Regions from separate parts of the Brevibacillus sp. FSL K6-6036 genome, predicted to be linked through region 2. Evidence: predicted binding sites of a transcription regulator. Region 2 holds the regulator's gene; each other region holds the start of a gene.
The links. The regulator LexA, encoded in region 2, represses DNA repair genes until DNA is damaged. The targets are predictions, from matches to a motif close to CGAACATATGTTCG.
Positions count from the first base shown of each region.

Region 1: the regulator LexA is predicted to act here: its motif matches at 5,215-5,228, upstream of NST37_RS15580 (DNA polymerase IV).
Region 3: the regulator LexA is predicted to act here: its motif matches at 2,902-2,915, upstream of NST37_RS09170 (DNA polymerase IV).

Region 1 is NZ_CP150173.1:3,098,263-3,105,203, forward strand. It holds gene NST37_RS15545 (GGDEF domain-containing protein) at 1-322, opposite strand, end outside; gene NST37_RS15550 (hypothetical protein) at 319-672, opposite strand; gene NST37_RS15555 (EAL domain-containing protein) at 701-1,429, opposite strand; gene NST37_RS15560 (hypothetical protein) at 1,776-2,060, opposite strand; gene NST37_RS15565 (C39 family peptidase) at 2,278-3,063, opposite strand; gene NST37_RS15570 (YolD-like family protein) at 3,131-3,481, opposite strand; gene NST37_RS15575 (hypothetical protein) at 3,478-3,918, opposite strand; gene NST37_RS15580 (DNA polymerase IV) at 3,915-5,156, opposite strand; gene NST37_RS15585 (GNAT family protein) at 5,398-5,895, shown strand; gene NST37_RS15590 (hypothetical protein) at 6,154-6,941, opposite strand, start outside.
Region 2 is NZ_CP150173.1:2,860,092-2,867,032, reverse strand. It holds gene glnA (type I glutamate--ammonia ligase) at 1-591, shown strand, start outside; gene NST37_RS14400 (DUF4269 domain-containing protein) at 1,408-2,001, opposite strand; gene NST37_RS14395 (DUF456 family protein) at 2,209-2,694, shown strand; gene lexA (transcriptional repressor LexA) at 2,880-3,503, opposite strand; gene NST37_RS14385 (LysM peptidoglycan-binding domain-containing protein) at 3,661-4,017, shown strand; gene NST37_RS14380 (DUF896 domain-containing protein) at 4,098-4,295, shown strand; gene crcB (fluoride efflux transporter CrcB) at 4,388-4,756, shown strand; gene NST37_RS14370 (UvrD-helicase domain-containing protein) at 4,960-6,941, shown strand, end outside.
Region 3 is NZ_CP150173.1:1,837,476-1,844,416, forward strand. It holds gene NST37_RS09155 (gamma-glutamyl-gamma-aminobutyrate hydrolase family protein) at 1-363, shown strand, start outside; gene ltrA (group II intron reverse transcriptase/maturase) at 960-2,225, shown strand; gene NST37_RS09165 (peroxiredoxin) at 2,324-2,764, shown strand; gene NST37_RS09170 (DNA polymerase IV) at 2,928-3,980, shown strand; gene NST37_RS09175 (hypothetical protein) at 4,006-4,191, shown strand; gene NST37_RS09180 (hypothetical protein) at 4,294-4,467, shown strand; gene NST37_RS09185 (hypothetical protein) at 4,523-4,693, shown strand; gene NST37_RS09190 (YqeG family HAD IIIA-type phosphatase) at 4,821-5,345, shown strand; gene yqeH (ribosome biogenesis GTPase YqeH) at 5,342-6,460, shown strand; gene NST37_RS09200 (shikimate dehydrogenase) at 6,521-6,941, shown strand, end outside.

The DNA of each region.
Region 1 (6,941 bases), 240 kb from region 2:
CGCGAGTCACCAGCCCCTTCATCTCTGTCTTGTCCATGACGAGAATCCGTTCAATCTGATTCTCCGTGAGCATGCGATAGGCGTCCCAAATGTCGTGATCGGGACTGATCGTGACGGGATTGGGAGTCATGGCATCTGCTACGATCCGATTGGGATGGGATGATCGGACATCCCGGGAAGTGATGATTCCCTGTACCTGGTCGTGATCGACTACAATCAGCGACCCGATCTTCCATTCATTCATTTGCTCCGCCGCATAGGAAACACTTCTTCCCGACGTAATGGTGTGAACGGAAGTAGTCATGATTTCGGAGACCTTCATGACAGATCCACCTCGCGCTGAACAGAAACAGCGATTTTCAACTCAGAGCGAAGAACCATCGAATCGCTGATCATGTTTTCTGCTTCCTCCAGAATAATGTTCATCAACACATCTCTATCCAGCATCTGCATCAGCGAATTTCGGATGAGGACAGCCTCAATTCTCGGATGATCTATCTTCACCAAAGTAAATTGCTCCGGCGAAAGCGCCTCTGCCATCCGCCTGACGGCCTCTGGCCCAATGGGGGCTTTTCTTCCTACGATTAAGAGATCCTGCATCGGCGGAACCTCGAATTCCGAGATTCGTAGAGAAAGCGTCGCTTTCCGGGAATACACGTTTCTGTCACTCATCACATATTTCCTCCAGTATGTACACTTTTCATGAATATCGATTCAGTCGTCCCGGTTTCCCGAGGTAGTAGCCCTGACCGGTTTTTACGCCGAGGCTCGCGGCGCAGCAAAAATCCTCCTCGCGCTCAATCCCTTCCAAAATAAGCTCAGCTTCATCCCGGCAGTACTCAACCAAAAGCTGTACGATTTTTTGTTTCTTTCCTGAATGGGCCAAGCCATCTGAAAAGAACTTGTCCATTTTAATAAAATCAGGGGAGATCTCGACAATCTTGCGAAAGGTTGTCGCTCCTTCTCCGACGTCATCCAGCGCGATCTTGAAGCCGATCTTTCTAAGCATGGCGATTCTTCTCGTAAACAGCGGGTTCAGCCATATTTTTCGCTCTACGATAGATTCGTTGATTTCCAGAACAATTTTGCTCAGATTGGGACGAAACCTGCTCATGATGCCATCAATAAATGCCGGAAACTGATCCTCCACGATCGTAGACGGATAAATGTTGACAAAGAGAAACTCTCTTTTTTCCTGCCTCTGCTGGGGCATGAAAAAAACAGTCAATGCCTGTGAAATAGACAGGGTATCCAATTCAAATAACTTATTCTGTTCAGTCGCCTTTTGGAACAATGCTTCAGGGCCGATAGGGGATACGCTGCGAATCAGCGCTTCATATCCTATAACCTTTTTTTCCGGAAGGTGACAAATCGGCTGGAATACGTGGTAGAATCGTCGATTTTCAATAAATTCTGCTATGCTCTCCATCGTCTTACCTTCCTTACATGTTTGATTAAAATGATCGTACCCTGCACCCTCTTCAAACGGACACGCCAGCTGGTTGTACAACCAGCCCGATCATCTATTTAGGTAAATAGACTCACTATTCACAAAGAGTCCTTTTGACAAATAGCTCCATTATCCCTAATTATTCGCTAATTTTTACCTAATTCCTTTTCTTTTTTATGTAATTTGAACTACCTGATTATTTTTTTCTGTTGGCAAGGATATTTTTATGGAGTAAACGCTTTCTTTTGAGCGCAAAAAAACCTTTCCCCAGCCGACTCTCGGTGAAGAAAGGTTCGTTCTTGTCGATTTTGTTTGGCTTGCGGTCTTACGTCGTCAGGTTTCCGCTTGCCTTGCTCTTTGTGACGATGTGATGGCCGACGGGCAACCCCCGCTGCTGCAGCTCGTCGGACGTGAAAATTTGGAGCGTCTCACTTTTGCATGGCATTGGCATCAGGCCGCCGAGAGGGCTCATCACTCGCCCGTTTGTGTCTGTCTCGATCACGACGTACAGCCCCTTGCTCTCCAACTGCTGGATAAAGTCAGTCCAGCGCTTGGCGGTCATGTGCCCCACGTGCTTCGTGAAAATGACACCCATTTCTTGTGCTAACATGTACAATCCCCTTTGGTTCCCATCAAGTTTGATCAGTTAAGACATTCTAACGATACAAGGAAACATTCCCTTCTGGCAAAATGCGTTTTGAACAATAATCTGCGAAAAAATCCGGTTTTTCCCCGCTTATCGTTTTTAAGACCCTTCCCTCGTCACCGCACACAACTTTTCACCGCGGGCCGCTGTTTTTCGCTGTTTGTCCTTGTCCTCCCTATTTTTACCGATAGGTGACCGCTTGTTTTCCCAATGCTTCCCAACTGTTCTTCAGCGCCTGGTGAGCTACTCTCCGCTGTTTTTTTACTGTCAGCGGATCGTTGACATAGGCGTAAGTCTCATCGTATCCGACCAGCAGTACGGCATGCTCGTCAAAAGGAACCACGATCTGTTTGCCGTCGCTGTCCCAGTACTCCCACTCAGTCGGCGGCGTAAAGTCTCCGGTCGCCCATATGACTACGGGATACCCTGCGGCTACACTGTCCAGCAGCGTCTCGTAGCTTTCTCCAGTCAGATTGACCGTCCGCTCCCCCATATAATGCCGAAGCAGTTCCTCCAGCGGTTTATTGTAGACGGCAAAGCCTTTTTTCTTGCCTGTCATATCCCCGACAAAGCCTTCAGCCGGATCCCCCCATTTTTTGATATCGCCATTTTGCTGAACGATCCGTTCCGGGTCCTTTTTAACTTGCCGGGCCAGCGTCATTTTATCTACGGAATGACCGGCATGCTGCAGCAGCATCGCCAAGCTCGTCACCTCGCAGCCGTTCTTTAATTCCGGATTTTGCGCGATAACGGGAATATCCAGCATCGCTTGAGCGGGTCTGGCTGTATTTGTATGCAAGGCCAGCCGCGGTGCCGGAATCGCTGATTGTTCGCTGCTTGGGTGCTTGCTGCTTAGTCGCTCGCTGCTTGGAGCAGGCTGGGATTGTTCGGTTTGCGGCGCTGCTGCACCGCATCCCGTCAGCAAAACTCCCCATGCCGTCAGAGTGGCAATGGCCGTTTGTCTCACGGAATTGATCCCCTTCGATTTTATCCACAGGATGCCCTGGAGTCGTGCAGTCCATGTACAGACTCTCTCAGGAGATCGCTTCCAGCTCTACCGCAAGCAGGCTGGAAAAGGGAATCCAGACGGTCTTCTTATCCGTGTGCAGCTTTATCTTTTTTAATGCCTGATCGACGTGGGCGATTTTCCCCGCCAAACCGCAAGCACTTTTTCCATCGTAATACGTCAGCACGACACCCTGACCTGTTTGCAGTGCCTCCCAGATACGCCCGCTTATTTCAGCCATCTGCTCCTCGTCGAGCCCAGGCGGCACATAACGAAGCTCTTCCGCTTTGATCCTGATGTACATCTCACGGTGCTCCGGCAGCACAAAACGGCTTGCCACAAACAAATTATCCCGTTTGGAAACGCGCTTTTCCCTCATGTCCTTCTCTCCTCTTTGCTGACTGCGCCTTGTTCTTCCTCTCGCCTCTGAAACATTGCTCGCGGTTCATCCGCAAAGGATTTCGGCCTTGCCGTCATCCAGGAGCGGGCCAATTCCTGACACTCGGAGCGAAGCACTTCGATGGAATAGACCGCTTCCCTGACATATCCGCGATGTCGGTACTGTACCACATAGGTGCCATCCTGCCGGGTCGCCGTCAGCAAAATGCAGCCCATCTGCCGAAGCCGGCGCCGCAACTGATGATGCTCCCGCTCTGCCCAGCGGGACAGCTCCTGAAAAAACCAGTCGTACGAAATTTTGAAGGGAACGGTCCGCCCCTTTCCCATATCGACCATCGCAACCCGAAACAACAGGCCAAACAACACGTACAAGCGGACCAGTTCTTGCTCTTCCTCGGCGTCCTGCCTCTCCGTCATTTATAGTGCCCCCCGATCTTGCGAGCACGCTCACGAGCCTGCCCGGCTCCCGACATGGAAGCGGCACGCAAAATCGCATCCGCTCCGTAGCGATTGCGGATATCGTCTACAGCTCGGGCAAGTGAACGCTGCTTCTGAGTATCGGTAAAGAGGTTGAGCTGAACCACGTTGTCAGGCACCAGCTGCTCCAGACTGACGCCGACGCTGCGAACAGGGGTTTCCTGCCAGTGCCGGTCAAACAGGCGGCAGACAGCTTCGTAAAGCGTCATCGCGTCATTGGTCGGCTCCGGCAGCTTGAGCTGACGTCCAAATCCTGTCGGCACGTCAAAGTCGGCTCCCCGGCATCCAACCGATACCACCCAGCCCATCAGCTCTTTGCTGCGGGCCCTGCGGCATACCTCTTCACACAGCTCAAGCAGCACCACCTTGATGTCAGTAGCTGTATGGTAGTCGCGCGGCAGCGTCATGTGGTGACCGATCCCCTTCTGGGTATCATGCGTACGAGGCGAAACGGGCGAGTCATCCATGCCGTGCGCCGTACGCCACAGCACCTCCCCATTGACGCCCCAGCGCCGGGTCAACACAGCGGGCGAGAGCTGCGCCAGCTGCCCGATCTGGTATACGCCCATGCGATGAAAATGCCGTTTCATCCGCGAGCCTACTCCAAACAATTTTTCAATCGGCAGCTTCCAGAGCGTCTCTGCAAGCTCCTCCCGCTTCAGCCAGAAAATGCCTTCCTCCCGCTTCTTGGCGAAATTGTCGCACGCCATTTTGGCCAGCACCTTGTTTTCTCCAATACCGACCCGTGAATGTACTCCTGTTTCCAAGCGGATGCGCCGCTGGATCTCCTCTGCGATTTTCCACGGACCTCCAAACAGCCGGACACTTCCCGTCACATCCAAAAACTGCTCGTCGATGGAATACGGCTCCACCAGATCGGTAAACGACTCGAATATGCGAGTAATTTGTACAGCCACACGGATATAGGTCTCCATCCTCGGGCGAACCACGACCAGATGGCGGCACTTTTGCTGAGCCTGCCACAAGGCTTCTGCCGTGGTGACGCCGTACGACTTGGCAATCGGGCAAGCAGCGAGGACCACCCCGCTTCTTCGTTCGGGATCGCCTGCTACGACGATCGGTTTGTCGCGCAGCTTCGGCTGAGCCGCTTTTTCGATACTGGCATAAAAGCTCTGCATGTCAGCGAGAAAAATAATCCGTTTGTTGTCATGAGCCATTACAACCATCCCCTGAATAGGAACAAATGTTCCCGTTTCATTTCTGTTCTTATTATAGCAAACAGATGTTCGCTTTTATACCATGTACTTTTAAAAAAGGGCTGGAAATTGAAGGAAGTCGCCTGACAGGAGAGAAATTAGTAAGCATCAAAAGCGAAGGAACCGGTGGAGCGCCCGGATGGACATCCCGTAACGAGCAGCAAGCCGGATCAGGAGCTTCACGAGCAGAAAGGAGAAAAGGATGGACATTCGTCTGCGTCCCACTGCATTGGCAGATATACCGTATGTATACGAAACCGAACAGATGGAGGAAAACCGCGCTTACATCCTGCCGTGGGAGAGCACGCGGCATGAGCAGTCTCTCGCAAACCCGGATATCCGCCATTTGATTGTAGAAGATGCGAAGAAGGGGAACAGCGTGGGATACGTGATCCTGGCCGGACTGGCCAATCCGCACGCGAGTATCGAATTCATGCGGATTACCATCTCCGAAAAAAGAAAAGGATACGGGCGCAAGGTGCTGCAGGAGATCAAAAGGCTGGCTTTTGACGAGTGGGGGGCCAACCGCCTCTGGCTGGACGTCAAGGAGGAAAATCGACGAGCGCTTCAGCTCTACCTGTCGGAAGGCTTTATCATGGAGGGAAAATTGCGGGAGTGTCTCAAAACGAACGATCGGTACGAATCGCTGATTGTCCTCTCCATGCTGGCACGCGAGTACAAAAGCTGGACGCAAACTTGACTGAACGGAGTTATACGCCAAAAGCAAAGATAATGGTGCAAAAGATGAAGGTGCAAGGAAACGCAAGCCGGGAAGAAAAGGAAAGTGGAGACTCTCGTGCTTGCAAAATGCTTGCCGGGTGGTGGAATTAGCGAATATAGCACCATCCGCTAATTCCACTTGCCGACCGTTTTTCTCGTCTTGCAGAATTCAAGCTGGTCTTCACATAAGAGGTGCGCTGTCTACCAAACTGTCTCCATCTGGGAAAGGCTTTCCTGCTCAGTGCGGCTGAAGGTCGCCGCTGCTCAGCAAGTACAGCCACTGACCGTCAGCGCTTGCACCGATAAAGCTGATTCCGAAGGAGAGGTCTGTGATCAACGTGTCCGTCTTTCGCTGGTCAGCGTCAAAAGCCATAATGTCCATCGCGACCGCGTGCCCTTCCTCGTTCTCTTTATGTCTCGCAAACAAATACCGGTGACTGTTTGGGAGCCACAACCCTTCTCCCTGGAAATCCATCAGGTGCTCCTTTCCTTTAAACAGCCCCGCATTCCAATACATCTGATACATCCCGTCATCGGTTTGCGTATAGCCAGCCCAAGCATCTCTCGGAACAGGCGGGTTCCACGCGCTGACCTTTTCCGTCTTCCAGTCATAGCGGTAACGCAATTGGTCGAAGGAACTACGGCTCTGCCGCATCGCAAAAGTGAACTGCCGCCCGTCATCATCAAAGGAAATGGGGATGACATCTCCGTACATTTCATCGATAGGCACAAAGCCTTTCAGCGCACCGGTCAACCGCTGCTTTTCTCCGGTTTCCAGGTTCAGCAGCAGCAGGTCCAGATTTTGCTCCTGGTCTTTGGGCCCAACAGCCATGATCAGCTTTTTTCGGTCATGGCTAAAGTCGGCTCCGTGAACGAATTCCCCTATCTCGACGGGAACCGCAGTTTCACTGACAGGCATGTTTTGCCCCTCTTGCGGTGCCGCATAAAAAAAGCCGCGCCGGTCGGCAACAAATGCGCCTTCCCCCCGGTAACTGGTGGTCAGCTCCACTGGATAGCGAGTCAGCT
Region 2 (6,941 bases):
TCTCTCTTCATCGGGGAGAAAAACGCATTTTTTGACGACAAGGATACCCTCGGCCTGAGCAAAACGGCGAAGCAATACTTAGCCGGTATTCTGAAGCACGCCCGCGGTTTTGCCGCCATCACCAATCCGCTGGTGAACTCCTACAAGCGCCTCGTACCGGGCTATGAAGCTCCTTGCTATGTAGCATGGTCGGCGAAAAACCGCTCTCCGCTTGTACGGATTCCGGCATCTCGCGGTATGAGCACCCGGATTGAGGTTCGCAACCCGGACCCTGCCGCCAACCCATATCTGGCTCTCGCCGTGATGCTGAAAGCAGGTCTTGACGGAATCAAGAACAAGCTTGAGCTGCCGCCGGCTGTCGATCGCAATATCTACATCATGAACGAGGCTGAGCGTGAAGCAGCGGGCATCGCCAGCTTGCCGGCTACCCTCAAGGACGCGATCGAATGCCTGAAGGCCGATCCGGTGATCTGCGAAGCGCTTGGCGAACACGCACTGATGCACTTCGTTGACGCGAAGGAAATCGAGTGGGATATGTTCCGCACCCGTGTAACGGAGTGGGAGCGCGAGCAGTATATGAATACGTATTAATATTTAGGGGAAAGAGTACTTGTATTTCTTTGGACCCTAAAAAGAAACAAAACTTGTTTAGTTTAATTTTAACTAGGTTTCAGCTTTATAAGTTAGATACGCCTTAAAGTAGATGGGAAACTTGCTTTCCTATTAACTTTAAGGCTTTTTTTATGAATTTATTTGACTAAAGTTGGATGGGATGCTGCTAATAAAGATTAACCCCCTTTACAATGCAAAATTTAGAACAAAATACCTAAAATATGTTTACAGATGTGTATATTAATGGTTAAATAAAAAATTATTAACATATTATTTGAGGGTTGGGTTTAATGAAATGCGGACTTAATCCAGCGTATGCACACTAACTCGGGTTTTTACAAAAATGATCATTTCTTTTCTGAAGTCCGTTTAAGAAATGATTATTGATAATAACGAGGTGATATTATTAAAAAAATTGCGATTTCCATTGTGTTGTCGACAATGATGATGATTTGGGTTTTTATTTTTATGATCTCAGATCTAATTCAACAATTGGATTTTGGGCCAAACAAAATTGTAATTACTGATTATCGAGTTCCAGGATTCTTTGAACCCGTTTGGCTTCCCATTTATGTTGGATTCGTGTACATTTTATATCAGTCTCTTAAAAAAAAATAATCATGATTTGCCGTCTTCAACTGAAATCTAACCAATAAAAGGTAAAACGACAAATCTAGCAATCCAAAAAAGATGACTTCCGAAGTATCCAGAAGTCATCTTAATTTTATGCCCGCATAAGGACACACAAGTTGTCTGAGTTTACCATTATTCGTATTTCCGGTTTACGGCCGGCGTTTAGGTCGGTTTATTTGCCATCACTTGCTTAAGCTGTTCATTCGAATATCTTTCCAATTCAAGTAAAGCCTGATAAGGATCATCTCCGACAATCCCGTAATACAGAGCGAAAGCAGGCTCCGTTTTCAGCCCCCGTTCTTTCAAAGCCCGAATCTCTTTTGCTGCTTCTTGCCCAGACAGCTGGAGCAGCCGTGCTTCGATCATCATATGCCGGTAGGCGTTTTGCTCTGTGACAGGAATCGGTTGAGCAAAACACTCCAATTGAAAACCGCGATACCAAAAGGAAGCAGTCGCCGTAGGGATGTTGCGGATTTCTCGGCGGTCTTGTGTGAAACGGTCCAAATGCCCGTATTTTTCTTTCAACACATGGCCAAACCGATCCAGGTCGGCTGTCGTACAGATCAAATCAAGATCGCTGTCCTCAACATCAATATCGAGGGGGATCGTTCCGCACAGAACCGGTTGATACTCTTTGAGCCCATCAAAGATTCCCAAGCTGTCGAGGACTGCCCAGGCTTCCCGCTGCCGAGGGGTTCCTTTTTTCAGGTAGGAAGGGTCAAACCAATCTCGCTTCGTTTGAGAATGCATAGCCATTTTCTGTCCTTTCAGATTATCTTTCTTTTATTTGCAACTCTGCAGGGGAACAATGAGGGACGAGACCATCTATGTTCCGATTCGACGTTTGGCTTTACGACTCGCAGAAGAACCGAGTATATACAGGTTTCTGTCAAAATGTAGCGAGTCGATGGAAACGAAAACCGCACTTTATCGTATACCCTATACAGAAGGGAGTGTCAATGGATGGAGATCTTGTTGTGGATCGTGATAGCGGCCTTGTTTATCCTCAGTATTGCCGGAATCTTTTTGCCGGTCATTCCTGATACGATTTTATTGTGGGGCGGATTCTTGCTGTATCACTTTTTTATTGCTGATCCGGGTGCCGGACTTCCGGCCTCCTTCTGGTGGGGAATGGCGGTCTTAAGTGTTCTTCTCTACGGTGCGGATTTACTCACCAACATGTACTTTGTCAAGAAGTACGGGGGCTCCAAAGCGTCATCGTGGGCAGCTGCACTGGGGATTTTGCTCGGGGTGATTTTGTTCCCCCCATTTGGCATGCTGATCATGCCGTTCGTGCTGGTCGTTCTGGTGGAAATGCTGATCCAAAAGCAGCCGTTTGAACGGGCTGTTAAAGCGGGAGTGGGTTCGCTCATCGGTTTTTTGGGCAGTGTGGTCGTAAAAGTTGTTCTTCAGGTAGTGATGATCATCTGGTTCTTTGTCGCACTGTAAGTGGGATTCGTAGGAGAAGGACCGATCAAAGAATCGAAGGAAATGAAAAGAAGAGGCGTCCGCGAGGCAATCGCGAACGCCTTTTTTGCTGTCAGGGTGGAAAAGGAAAGCTTGTCGTAGTCGATTGCGTTTTTCAAAGAGTCCGCCATAAGGCATGGCTCATCCAAGCAACGAAATCTCTTATTCTAGTGAATCAAGCGGTACACGCCAATCACTTTCCCCAGAATCGTTACAGAATCCAGAATAATCGGCTCCAATGTCGCGTTTTCAGGCTGCAGCCGGAAATGGTTCTTTTCCTTGAAGAAACGCTTCACGGTTGCCTCGTCCTCTTCAGTCATGGCGACGACGATATCACCGTTATTGGCCACATTCTGCTGGCGAACGATCACGTAGTCTCCATCCAGGATGCCAGCCTCGATCATACTGTCTCCGGACACGCGCAGCATGTACACCTTGTCCGATGTCACGATGCTGTCAGGGAGTGGGAAGTAATCCTCCACCTGCTCGACAGCAGTGATCGGCTGACCCGCAGTCACCTTTCCGATCACCGGTACGCGTACAACAGATACGTCAAAGTCGTCTTGAAAGCGCTCCTCTTCCTTCAGCAGCTCAATCGCGCGGGGCTTGGTAGGATCGCGGCGGATGAGCCCCTTTTTTTCCAACCTGGCCAGATGGCCGTGAACAGTTGAACTGGATGCCAGACCGACAGCCTCCCCGATTTCACGGACAGATGGGGGATAACCCTTGTCCCTTACTTCTTTGCGGATGAAATCGATGATGGCTTGCTGTCTATTGGATAGCTTGGACATAGACCACACCTCTATCTTCTCGAACATGTTTTCTATATTATACCATGGGATCCTGCGTTCGACAAACATAAGTTCGTTTTTTTTCTTGACATGAACAAGTGTTCGCATTATGATGAGAACAAGAAGATAGAACGTACGTTTGCAGGGGGATGAAATAATGAGTACAATGACCGTATCTAATCGCTTCGCCAAAGAAGAAAGAAAAACTGCTCGTTTTGGCATTACGCGTGGACAGGCCATTCTGTTTTTTGCCGCTTTCACTCTCTTTTTTTACACTTTGACAGAACTAGTGTTCGCTTCTGGGGATCATACGGTACAACAAGCTCAAATGATCCAACCAGTAAAGGAAATCGTCGTCCAACCGGGAGACAGCTTGTGGGAGCTGGCGGTCACCTACAAGAGTGACCCGAAAATGGATGTTCGCGATATGGTATATGCGATTCAAAAATTGAACAAGCTGGAAAGTGCCATTATTTATCCAGGCCAATCGATTCAAATTCCTGTCGGGAATTGACAAGCTGCAGCTTTCCCTTGCTTCGTTGCCGAGATGTGATATAATAGAGCGGCATTCATTGAAAGCGAGGGGAAACGGCTTTGGTATCAGACGCGGAAATCAAACGGATCAACGAGTTGGCCAAAAAATCTCGTGAAGCCGGGTTGACTGAAGAGGAAAAACAGGAACAGAAAAAACTGCGGCAAAAATACATTGATGCTGTGAAAATGTCGCTTCGCTCCAATCTCGAATCGATCCGCTACGTGGAAGACCTCGAGGATAACAACCCCAAACACTAAAACGCACCATTTGACATAAAAAGAAGACATCCATGCTTTTTGCCTGGATGTCTTTTTGTTCCATACAAAAAAGGAGAGAAGGGGGGATTGCCATGATGGCATGGCTGGCTGTTGCCGTAGGAGGAGCCGTCGGTTCATTGCTACGCTATGGTCTCGGTCTCGCAATGAACCAACCCGGATTGCCGGCGGGGACATGGCTGGCCAATGTCTCCGGTTCTTTTCTCATCGGACTGCTCTATGCGTGGGGAAAGGAAAAAGGATTGATGTCTTTGGAGATGTACCTTCTGTTCACAACCGGGCTGATGGGGGGATTTACTACGTTCTCTACCTTTTCGCTCGAGGTGGTAAGCTTCATCGGAGATGGGCAGATCGGCAGAGGGCTGTTCTATGCAGGCGCCAGTGTTTTGGCCGGCCTTCTTGCTTGCGGTTCAGGGATCTGGATCGGCAGACAAGTGTGGTAAACAGGCAAGATATAGCGGGATAAGACGGGCAGGCGTCAACGAGAACAAAAGAGAGCCAATCCGGAAGCAACATCAAATCAAAGAAGAGGGCATTGGAAGGCTACGAGGAAACAAAGAAGAGCCCGTGCCCGGAAACCATGTGGAAATAAAACCGGACTTCTCCTAGCGATGCTGAACCTGACAATTTGGAAAGGAGGATATAAATGACTGTACAGCACCCGGACTACGAGCATGAACAGAAGAGACTCGATGAAACACGCTCTATTATCCAAAAGGAAGTGGACACTCTTCGGAAAGAGGTTAAAGAGATTACGGACGATTATGTGAAACAGGTCGTCAACTACAAAAAAGGAAAAGAGCTTCGCTACCTTGAGGACCAAGGACTGGAAAAGCCGTATTTTGGACGAGTTGACTTCCTGAAAGACGAGACATACGAGTTGGACAGCGTATACATAGGAAAGAGGGGCATCGTTCGGAGCGACACATTCGATTCAATTGTCGTTGACTGGCGTGCTCCCATTGCCAGTTTATATTACAGCGGCGAGAGCAAGGATGCGTACTTCCGCAGCGGCAGGGAGATTGTGCGAGGCGAAGTGCGCCTGAAGCGAAATTTTGCCATTGAGGACGGGAAGATTACAGGGATATACGATGGAGCGCTCAAAGAGACGATTCATCGCGAAGTTGGCCATCCGGATGAATTTTTGCAGGAAGGGTACATCGATGAGTTCCTGGCAGCCAACCTGAATCAGACGAACGACAGCAGATTGAAGGATATCGTAGCGACGATCCAGTCGGAGCAGAATGACATTATTCGAGCAGACAAGGATCGCCCGGTTGTCGTTCAAGGGGTGGCCGGAAGCGGCAAGACGACGATTGCGCTGCACCGGCTCTCCTATTTGATCTACAATTATCAGGACTCGATGATGTCAAAGAGGTTTATGGTTTTTGCACCAAACCGGTTGTTCCTTACGTACATTTCAGAGGTTCTTCCCGAATTGGGAGTGGATGACGTTCAGCAGGCGACATTCCTGGATTGGGCTTCCAAGCTGGTCAAGTCCATCCTTCCAAAAGGCTGGCGGATTCTGGACCCGCACAAGCCCCTTCAGTTGTTCTTTGAACAAGGACAGAGCGATGCCGAGCGTCGGACGGTGCTGCATCGTCTTCGGTTCAAGGGCTCGCTCGCTTTCCGGGATGTACTCCAGCAATATTTGTTGTTTGTAGCGGAAAACAGGGTAGCCTACAAAAAATTAAGCTTTGTCTACAACAGAACCAAACATGTTTTTACGATTCCGGGTGAGACCATCCGTCAGCTTTTTGCCGAACAATATGCCCATCTGCCATATCGTCGGCGAATGGAAGCCGTTCGAAAGCACGTTAAGCAGGACATCAATAAACAGTTGTTCGCCCATCTGCGAGAGAAGCGAATTGATCTGGATAAGCAAGCGTTGGCTAAATATGAGAAAATGATTGATCAGCTTCTGGACAAATACTTTTCCATTTTTCCTGAACTGGATGTCTTCTCGTCGTACCGCGAAATGTTGACCGACTCAGCTTTATTGAAAGAGCTGACAAAAGGGGAAGTCAATGGCGAGGATATCGAGGATATTTGCCGGTCGTCTGCAGAGATATTCGAAGCGGAGCGGATCGAGCCAGAAGACGTTGCGCCGCTGATCTATCTGCGGCATCTGATCGAAGGATTGGAGCAGGCCGATCACTTTGACCACAGTGTCGTTGATGAAGCACAGGATCTCAGTGCGTTGGAAATTGCGGTGATCGGGCTTGTGACAAAGAGACATTCTTTGACGGTAGTGGGAGATATCGCGCAGGGCATCCATGCATACAGGGGATTGCAATCGTGGGAAGAACTGTTGGAGGGAGTTTTTCAGCAGCCGCGGGGGGTTTACTACACACTCGCGCAGAGCTACCGTTCCACAATCGAAATTATGAAATGTGCCAACGAGGTACTGCGAAAGATAAACCTGCCGGAGACGATTATGGCCAAACCGGTATTGCGGCATGGGGAAAAGCCTTTGTTGGCATCATGGGACGGGAAAGAACTGCCGGTTAAAAATCTGGTCCAGCTTGTAAATGATTATCGGCAAGAGGGCTTTCAATCCATCGCGATCGTAGCCAAAACAGCCGAGGCCAGCAAAAAAGCATACAAGTCATTGAAGGCCTCCATCGA
Region 3 (6,941 bases), 1.0 Mb from region 2:
GGAACTTTGATACAGGATATTCCGAGTCAGGTGCCGGGCGCGTTCCAGCACGCTCAAAAAGGTTCCCGCCAATACGGAGCGCACAAAGTGACACTGCAACCAGGCGTCGTCGCAGAGGCGCTGGGCAAAACAGAGATTCTCGTCAATACTTCCCACCATCAGGCGGTGAAAGACGTAGCTCCCGGGTTTCGGGCGACAGGAGTCGCGGCTGACGGGGTGATTGAGGCTATCGAGAGCCTCGACGGGCTGCATGTAGGGCTGCAATGGCATCCAGAGCGGATGTGGGCCCATGATGACAATATGCTGAAAATAGCGGAAGCCTTTGTGGGCAAATGCAAGCAATTGAAAATGCAATCGCTGTAAAAAAGGACCGCTCTCCCATTTTATGGGGGGCGGTCTTTTTGGTGCGCCCAGCATGGGCGATAGCTATAGGGTGAAAGTCCCGAACGGGGGTTGGCTGTACCAACCGTTAGCTCAAGGCAAGGGTGTCGACCGCGAGGTCGAATCTGAAGGAAGCCGGCGGCAAAATCCCGACCTGAGGTACACGAACCCAATTTGAGGCTGTTGTATCCGGGCGAGTCTGCCAAACAAGACAAAGCCCCATACAGCCAAGGGATACAGTAGTAAACTTGGGCAGGTACATGGGATGAAAGTTATCGTTCTTACCTGGGGAGGTCTGCATGAAACGCCTTCAACTGTTGGTAACCGTCTCCGTAAGGAGACGCTGAACATGCAGAAGTCAGCAGAGGCCATAGTACCCGAGTAGAGGACGCTTGAATGGGGAAGGGCCGAACATCAAGTCAGCATGCGATCCATGTCTTTTGATACGGTACGTCGAAGCAGAATTCTGTCAAGGAACTACTTTTGAAGAGCAGGGGTGAAGCCCCGAGGGTACAAAAGAGGGCTGAGTATCGTACAGCAAGCACGGAGTCCGCATGTGCGAAGGAAGGAACATCATTATGGATTTGCTGGAAAAAGTCTTATCACGGGAAAACTTACGGATGGCACTCCAACGAGTGGAGGAAAACAAAGGTGTCGGTGGAGTCGATGGTGTTTCAACCGAACAACTACGCGATTATCTACGTGAACACTGGCAAGCCATCCGCGAGAAGATGGAAAGGGGAACCTATAGACCTTCACCTGTTCGCAGAGTCGAAATCCCGAAACCTGACGGTGGTGTAAGGTTATTAGGCATTCCCACCGTGGTAGACCGCTTTATTCAGCAGGCCATCCTCCAAGTGTTAACGCCGATCTTCGACCCCACCTTCTCGGAATCTAGCTATGGGTTCCGTCCAAAACGTAGCGCTCACATGGCAGTAAGGAAAGCGCAAGCGTATATCTCCGAAGGATATCGTTTCGTGGTGGACATCGATCTAGAGAAATTCTTTGATCGCGTAAATCATGATATTCTAATGAGCCGTGTGGCTCGAAAAGTTCAGGACAAGAGAATTTTAAGACTGATTCGTTCCTACTTGAATGCGGGGATCATGATAAATGGCGTCTGTACAACATCAAGTGAAGGAACACCGCAAGGTGGGCCGTTAAGCCCACTTTTGGCAAATATCCTACTTGATGATTTGGACAAGGAACTCGAAAAGAGAGGCCACCGTTTCTGCCGCTACGCAGACGATTGTAATATCTACGTGAAAACAAAACGGGCAGGGGAACGAGTAAAGAAGAGTATTCAAAACCACTTGGAGAAGGTACTAAGGCTAAAAGTAAATGAGGAGAAAAGCGCGATAGACCGACCATGGAAACGAAAATTCTTGGGCTTTAGTTTTACCTTTGCAAAACAGACAAGGATTCGCATCCACCCCAAATCCCTCCTCAAGCTAAAAGAGAAAATCCGCACGATCACGAATCCGGTGTGGAGCATCTCGATGGAGAAGCGGATTGAAAGAATAAATCAGTACCTCATGGGCTGGATTGGATATTTCGCCCTTGCAGACGCGAAGGGCATTCTACAATCCATTGAGGAATGGACAAGGCGCAGGCTCCGTCTTTGTTTGTGGATGCAGTGGAAACGCGTGAGAACCAGATATCGAGAACTTCGCTCTCTTGGCATATCTCACGTAAAAGCCATTGAAATTGCAAATACCCGCAAGGGTGCATGGCGTACCACAAAATCTCCGCATATACACAAAGCCCTCGGCATTGCCTACTGGCAACAACAAGGGCTGAAAAGCTTAGTGCAACGATATTCTCAAATTCGTCAAGCTTGGTGAACCGCCGTATACCGAACGGTACGTACGGTGGTGTGAGAGGACGGGGGTTAGTCGCCCCCTCCTACTCGATTCTGGTATACTGGAGTGGGGGTGTCGCGATGCTGACAGTCGGAACGAAAGCGCCTTTGTTTGCTGCCGAGAGCACAAAGGGGCGGATCGACCTTCAAACGTTTATCGGAAAGAAAAAAATAGTCCTCATTTTTTATCCGGGAGATGACACGCCTGTCTGCACAAAGCAGCTATGCGCGATCCGCGATCGGTACAGTGATCTGGAAGCGGCTGATGCGGTTGTTATCGGAATCAATCCGGCCGACCTGACGAGCCACCGGGCTTTTTCAGGCAAGTTCGGATACGATTTTCCCTTGATTGCCGACGGGGACCATGCCATACGAAAAGCATACGGGGTAGGAAAGGTTCTCGGATTTTTATTCCAACAACGGATTGTATACATCATTGATAAGCACGGAATGATTGCCTATGCGAGAAAAGGAAATCCTGCAGTAACGGAACTGCTCCAGGTTATGAACCATATCTCGTAATCGACCACAGTGACTATGGGCACCTTGAATAGTAACGAGGATAGAGGGAACGCCGAGACGCTGGCAATAAAGGAGCGAGGCAGGCAGGAAGGAACGCATGCTTGCAACCGGTCAAAGAAGCGGCGATAATAGGGATGAGAATGTATGTTTGGTGGTCATATCGATGAAAAAAATTTTACATGTCGATATCGATGCGTTTTTTGCCAGTGTAGAACAGCTCGACAGGCCCGAATATCGCGGCCTGCCGGTTATTGTAGGCGGCATGAGCAATCGGGGAGTTGTCTCGACGTGCAGCTATGAAGCCAGAAAATATGGTGTTCGTTCGGCGATGCCGGTCGCATTGGCGCGGAAAAAATGTCCTCAGGGGATTTTTCTGCCTGTCCGCTACGAGCGGTACGTGGAGAAGTCGGCAGAGATTCGTGCCATCTTTTCCTCCTTTACGGACCGCTATCAGACAGTTGGGCTCGACGAAGCGTATCTCGACGTATCCGGATATGAAAATGCCGTTCCGATCGCCAAGGAGATCAAACGGCGGATTCGCCGGGAAACCGGTCTTACTTGCAGTGTCGGTCTTTCCTATAATATGTCACTCGCCAAAATTGCCAGTGATCTGAAGAAGCCGGATGCATTCGTGGTGATTCGTCCCGAGCAATCGCTTGATGTTCTCCGGAATTTGCCGATCGGAACACTGCACGGTGTCGGTAAAAAAACGCAGGAGCTTCTTGCGAAAAAAGAAATTCGCACGGTTGAGGATTTTTGGCGGCTTTCCTTGGAGGAAGCTGTGAATATGCTGGGGAAACTTGGTCATGCTTTGTATTTTCGAGCACGCGGAGAGGACGACAGGGAAATCGTAACAGAGCGCTCGCCCAAGTCTTTAAGCAGGGAGACGACACTCGCCTATGATTTGTACCAGCGTGACGAGATCGCCTCGGTAGCCTTCTCGCTTTTGCAGGAGGTTGAGCAGGATATACAAGATGAGGGTGTCATCCCCCGGACGATCACGCTGAAAATCAAGTTTGCTGATTTTACGATCAGAAGCAAGCAGCGGAAAAAAGAGTACGGTGCAGCATGGAGAGATCTGTTGGAAGAACTCCTGGATGCCTTTGATTATAGCCCGGGTGTCCGGCTGGTCGGCGTCGGTTTTTCCAATTTTGCATCGCCCGATGAAGAAAGGTACGAGCAACTCAGCCTGTTTTCATGGAATATGCAATGGTGAGGTTCAGTCGAGAGGAGAATACAAAATGACAGGCGTAAACCGGTTTCATTGCTGCGCCACCTGCGTTCACTTTCGCGTGGAAAAGGAAGCAGGCGGCATTGTCTATCGATGCTCTCGACTCACCTACGAGACCAAACCTACCTATCAATTTCAATGCTGGGAGCCGAAAGAGCAGGTACAGCGGTTGATACAAAGAGAAACGAGAGCCTGAGTTTCTAGCAAAATACGCGAATGATAGGGGAGAAACGTGGCTTCGGGTCAGACAGGTTCGCCATAGTATGTACCATCCTTTGATTGAAAGGGGGTACGAGACATGGCAAAAGCGGCATATAACTTCGGAAAGTGGCCGAAAAAAGGGAAAAGCAAGGTTTTCATCGCGCAAGCTGCAAAAGCCAAATCCCAATTCGGAAATGCAGCAGCGATAAACCAGGCGGATGCAAGCATTTTCCACATCAAGGTCAAGGGAGCGGCGAATGGCCCTCTGTAAGGAGTAGGAAGTAGATTCGTACCGGTACATCTATTCCTGAAGGAGGTGCTTACCTATGCAACGGAACAATGTCAGGACGTACTCGTACAAAGTGGGCAAGAATACCGTCATTGTTGTCAAAATCACGCAGGCGGCAACAGCAAAATCACGTACGGGAAATGCTTTGGCGGCGAATCAGGCCGATGTCACCATTCTTGCAAAAAAACGGCGCAACAACCGGGTTTGACCAATTCGCAGCAGCAAAACGAGAAGGGGCCGCGGGCCTCTTCTTTTTCTTTTGCAAGGGAGTGGCTGATTATGGTATAGTAGGTGCCGAAATCGCGGTTCTCGTACACACTGCTTGGAGGTGCCCCGTGTTTCTTGAAAAGCTGATGCCAGATCAGTACGTGGAGTCGATCCACCATATTGATATAGATCAACTGCGGGAGAAGAAAATCAAGGCTGTCATTACGGATCTGGACAACACTCTGGTGGAGTGGGACAGGCCGTATGCAACGCCGGAAGTGGAACAATGGTTGAAGCGTTTGCGCGATGAAGGGATTCAGGTAACCGTTGTATCCAATAATAACCGCGAGAGGGTAGACAAGTTTTGCACGCCTCTGGGTGTGCGATTTATCTCTGCGGCCCGCAAACCGACCAACCGGGCATTTATGCAAGCGATTGCCGAGATGAACGTAAAGATTCAGGAGACGGTCGTCATCGGTGATCAGTTGTTTACCGATGTGCTGGGCGGCAACCGGCTTGGATTTCATACGATCCTCGTCGTTCCGGTAGCCCAGACGGATGGTTTTTGGACGCGGTTCAACCGCAGGATGGAGCGTATGGCTCTTTATTGGATGCGTAGAAAGGGAATGATTTCGTGGAAGACAAAAGCATGATGGAGCAAAGCTTGGGGACATGTGCAGGATGCGGCATCGCGATCCAGACAGAGGATCAAAAGCGGCCGGGATACGCTCCTGCTTCCGCGCTCAAGCGCGAGACAGTGATTTGCCAACGCTGTTTCCGGATTAAACATTATAATGAAGTAGCTCCTGTAGGAATGGGAGATGACGATTTTCTCCGAATCCTGGATGGGATCGGATCGACGCAAAGTCTCGTCGTCATGGTTGTCGACATTTTTGATTTCCATGGCTCCTGGCTGCGGGGATTGCCTCGTTTTGTCGGGAACAACCCGATATTGCTGGTGGGCAACAAAGTGGATCTTTTGCCCCAAAATATCAATTTGAATCGCGTCCGCAACTGGATGCAGCACGAAGCCAAGGAACGCGGACTCAGGCCGGCCGATGTCGTATTGGTAAGTGCCCAAAAAGGATTGCACATCGATGAGCTTTTGGGACGTATCGGGGAACTGCGCAAGGGACGGGACGTCTACATCGTCGGTGTGACGAATGTCGGCAAATCCACGTTGATCAACCGCATTCTGCACGATTACGGATCGGCTGATCTGGAAATTACGACATCACCGTTTCCGGGGACGACACTGGACAAGATTGAGATTCCATTGGAGGACGGCCGTTCTATTTTCGATACGCCAGGAATTATCAACCGGGATCAGATCGGCCATATGGTGACACCGCAAGACTTGCGGAAAATTACGCCGACCTCTCGAATCAATCCAAAAGTGTATCAATTAAACGATGGCCAGTCCCTCTTCCTCGGCGGTTTGGCCCGGATTGATTTTGTACGCGGCACGCGACAGCCGTTTGTTGTGTATGTAACGAACGATATATACATCCACCGCACGAAGCTGGAGAATGCCGATGAAGTGTTTCAGAAGCACCACGGGGAAATGCTCGCTCCGCCGACAGGCCGTGAAGCCGCAGAACAGCTGCCCGCTTTTGTCAAACATTCGTTTAAAATTCGTCCAACGGGCACAACGGACCTGGTCATTTCGGGTTTGGGCTGGGTGAGCCTTCAGGGTAAAGAAGAGGCATCCGTCGTCGTACACGCTCCGAAGGGCGTCAGTGTAGGCATGCGAAAAGCGTTGATCTGACGCGTTTTGGCTGTCTTGCCATAAGCTAGATAGAGAGAGCAGAGGGGAAGGAACGGCTTCATGATAACAAGCAAAACACATCTGGTTGGTTTGTTCGGTCATCCGGTCTCGCATTCGCAATCGCCGCTCATGCACAACGCCGCTTTTGCAGAAGCGGGATTGGACTATGTATACATGGCTTTTGATGTGGCTCCCGAGCGTCTGTCTGAAGCGGTGGCAGGGATTCGATCACTTGGAATAAAGGGTGTAAATGTGACGATCCCGCACAAGGTGGCGATCATGCCCATGCTTGATGAAATCGATCCGCTTGCAGCGCGCATTGGTGCCGTGAACACAGTAGTAAACCGCGATGGCTATTTGGTCGGCTACAACACAGATGGTCTGGGGTACGTACGCTCACTGGTGGAAACGACAGGGATTACGCTGGAACAACAGACAGTGACCATGCTCGGAGCTGGCGGCGCTGCCCGTGCAGTCGCTT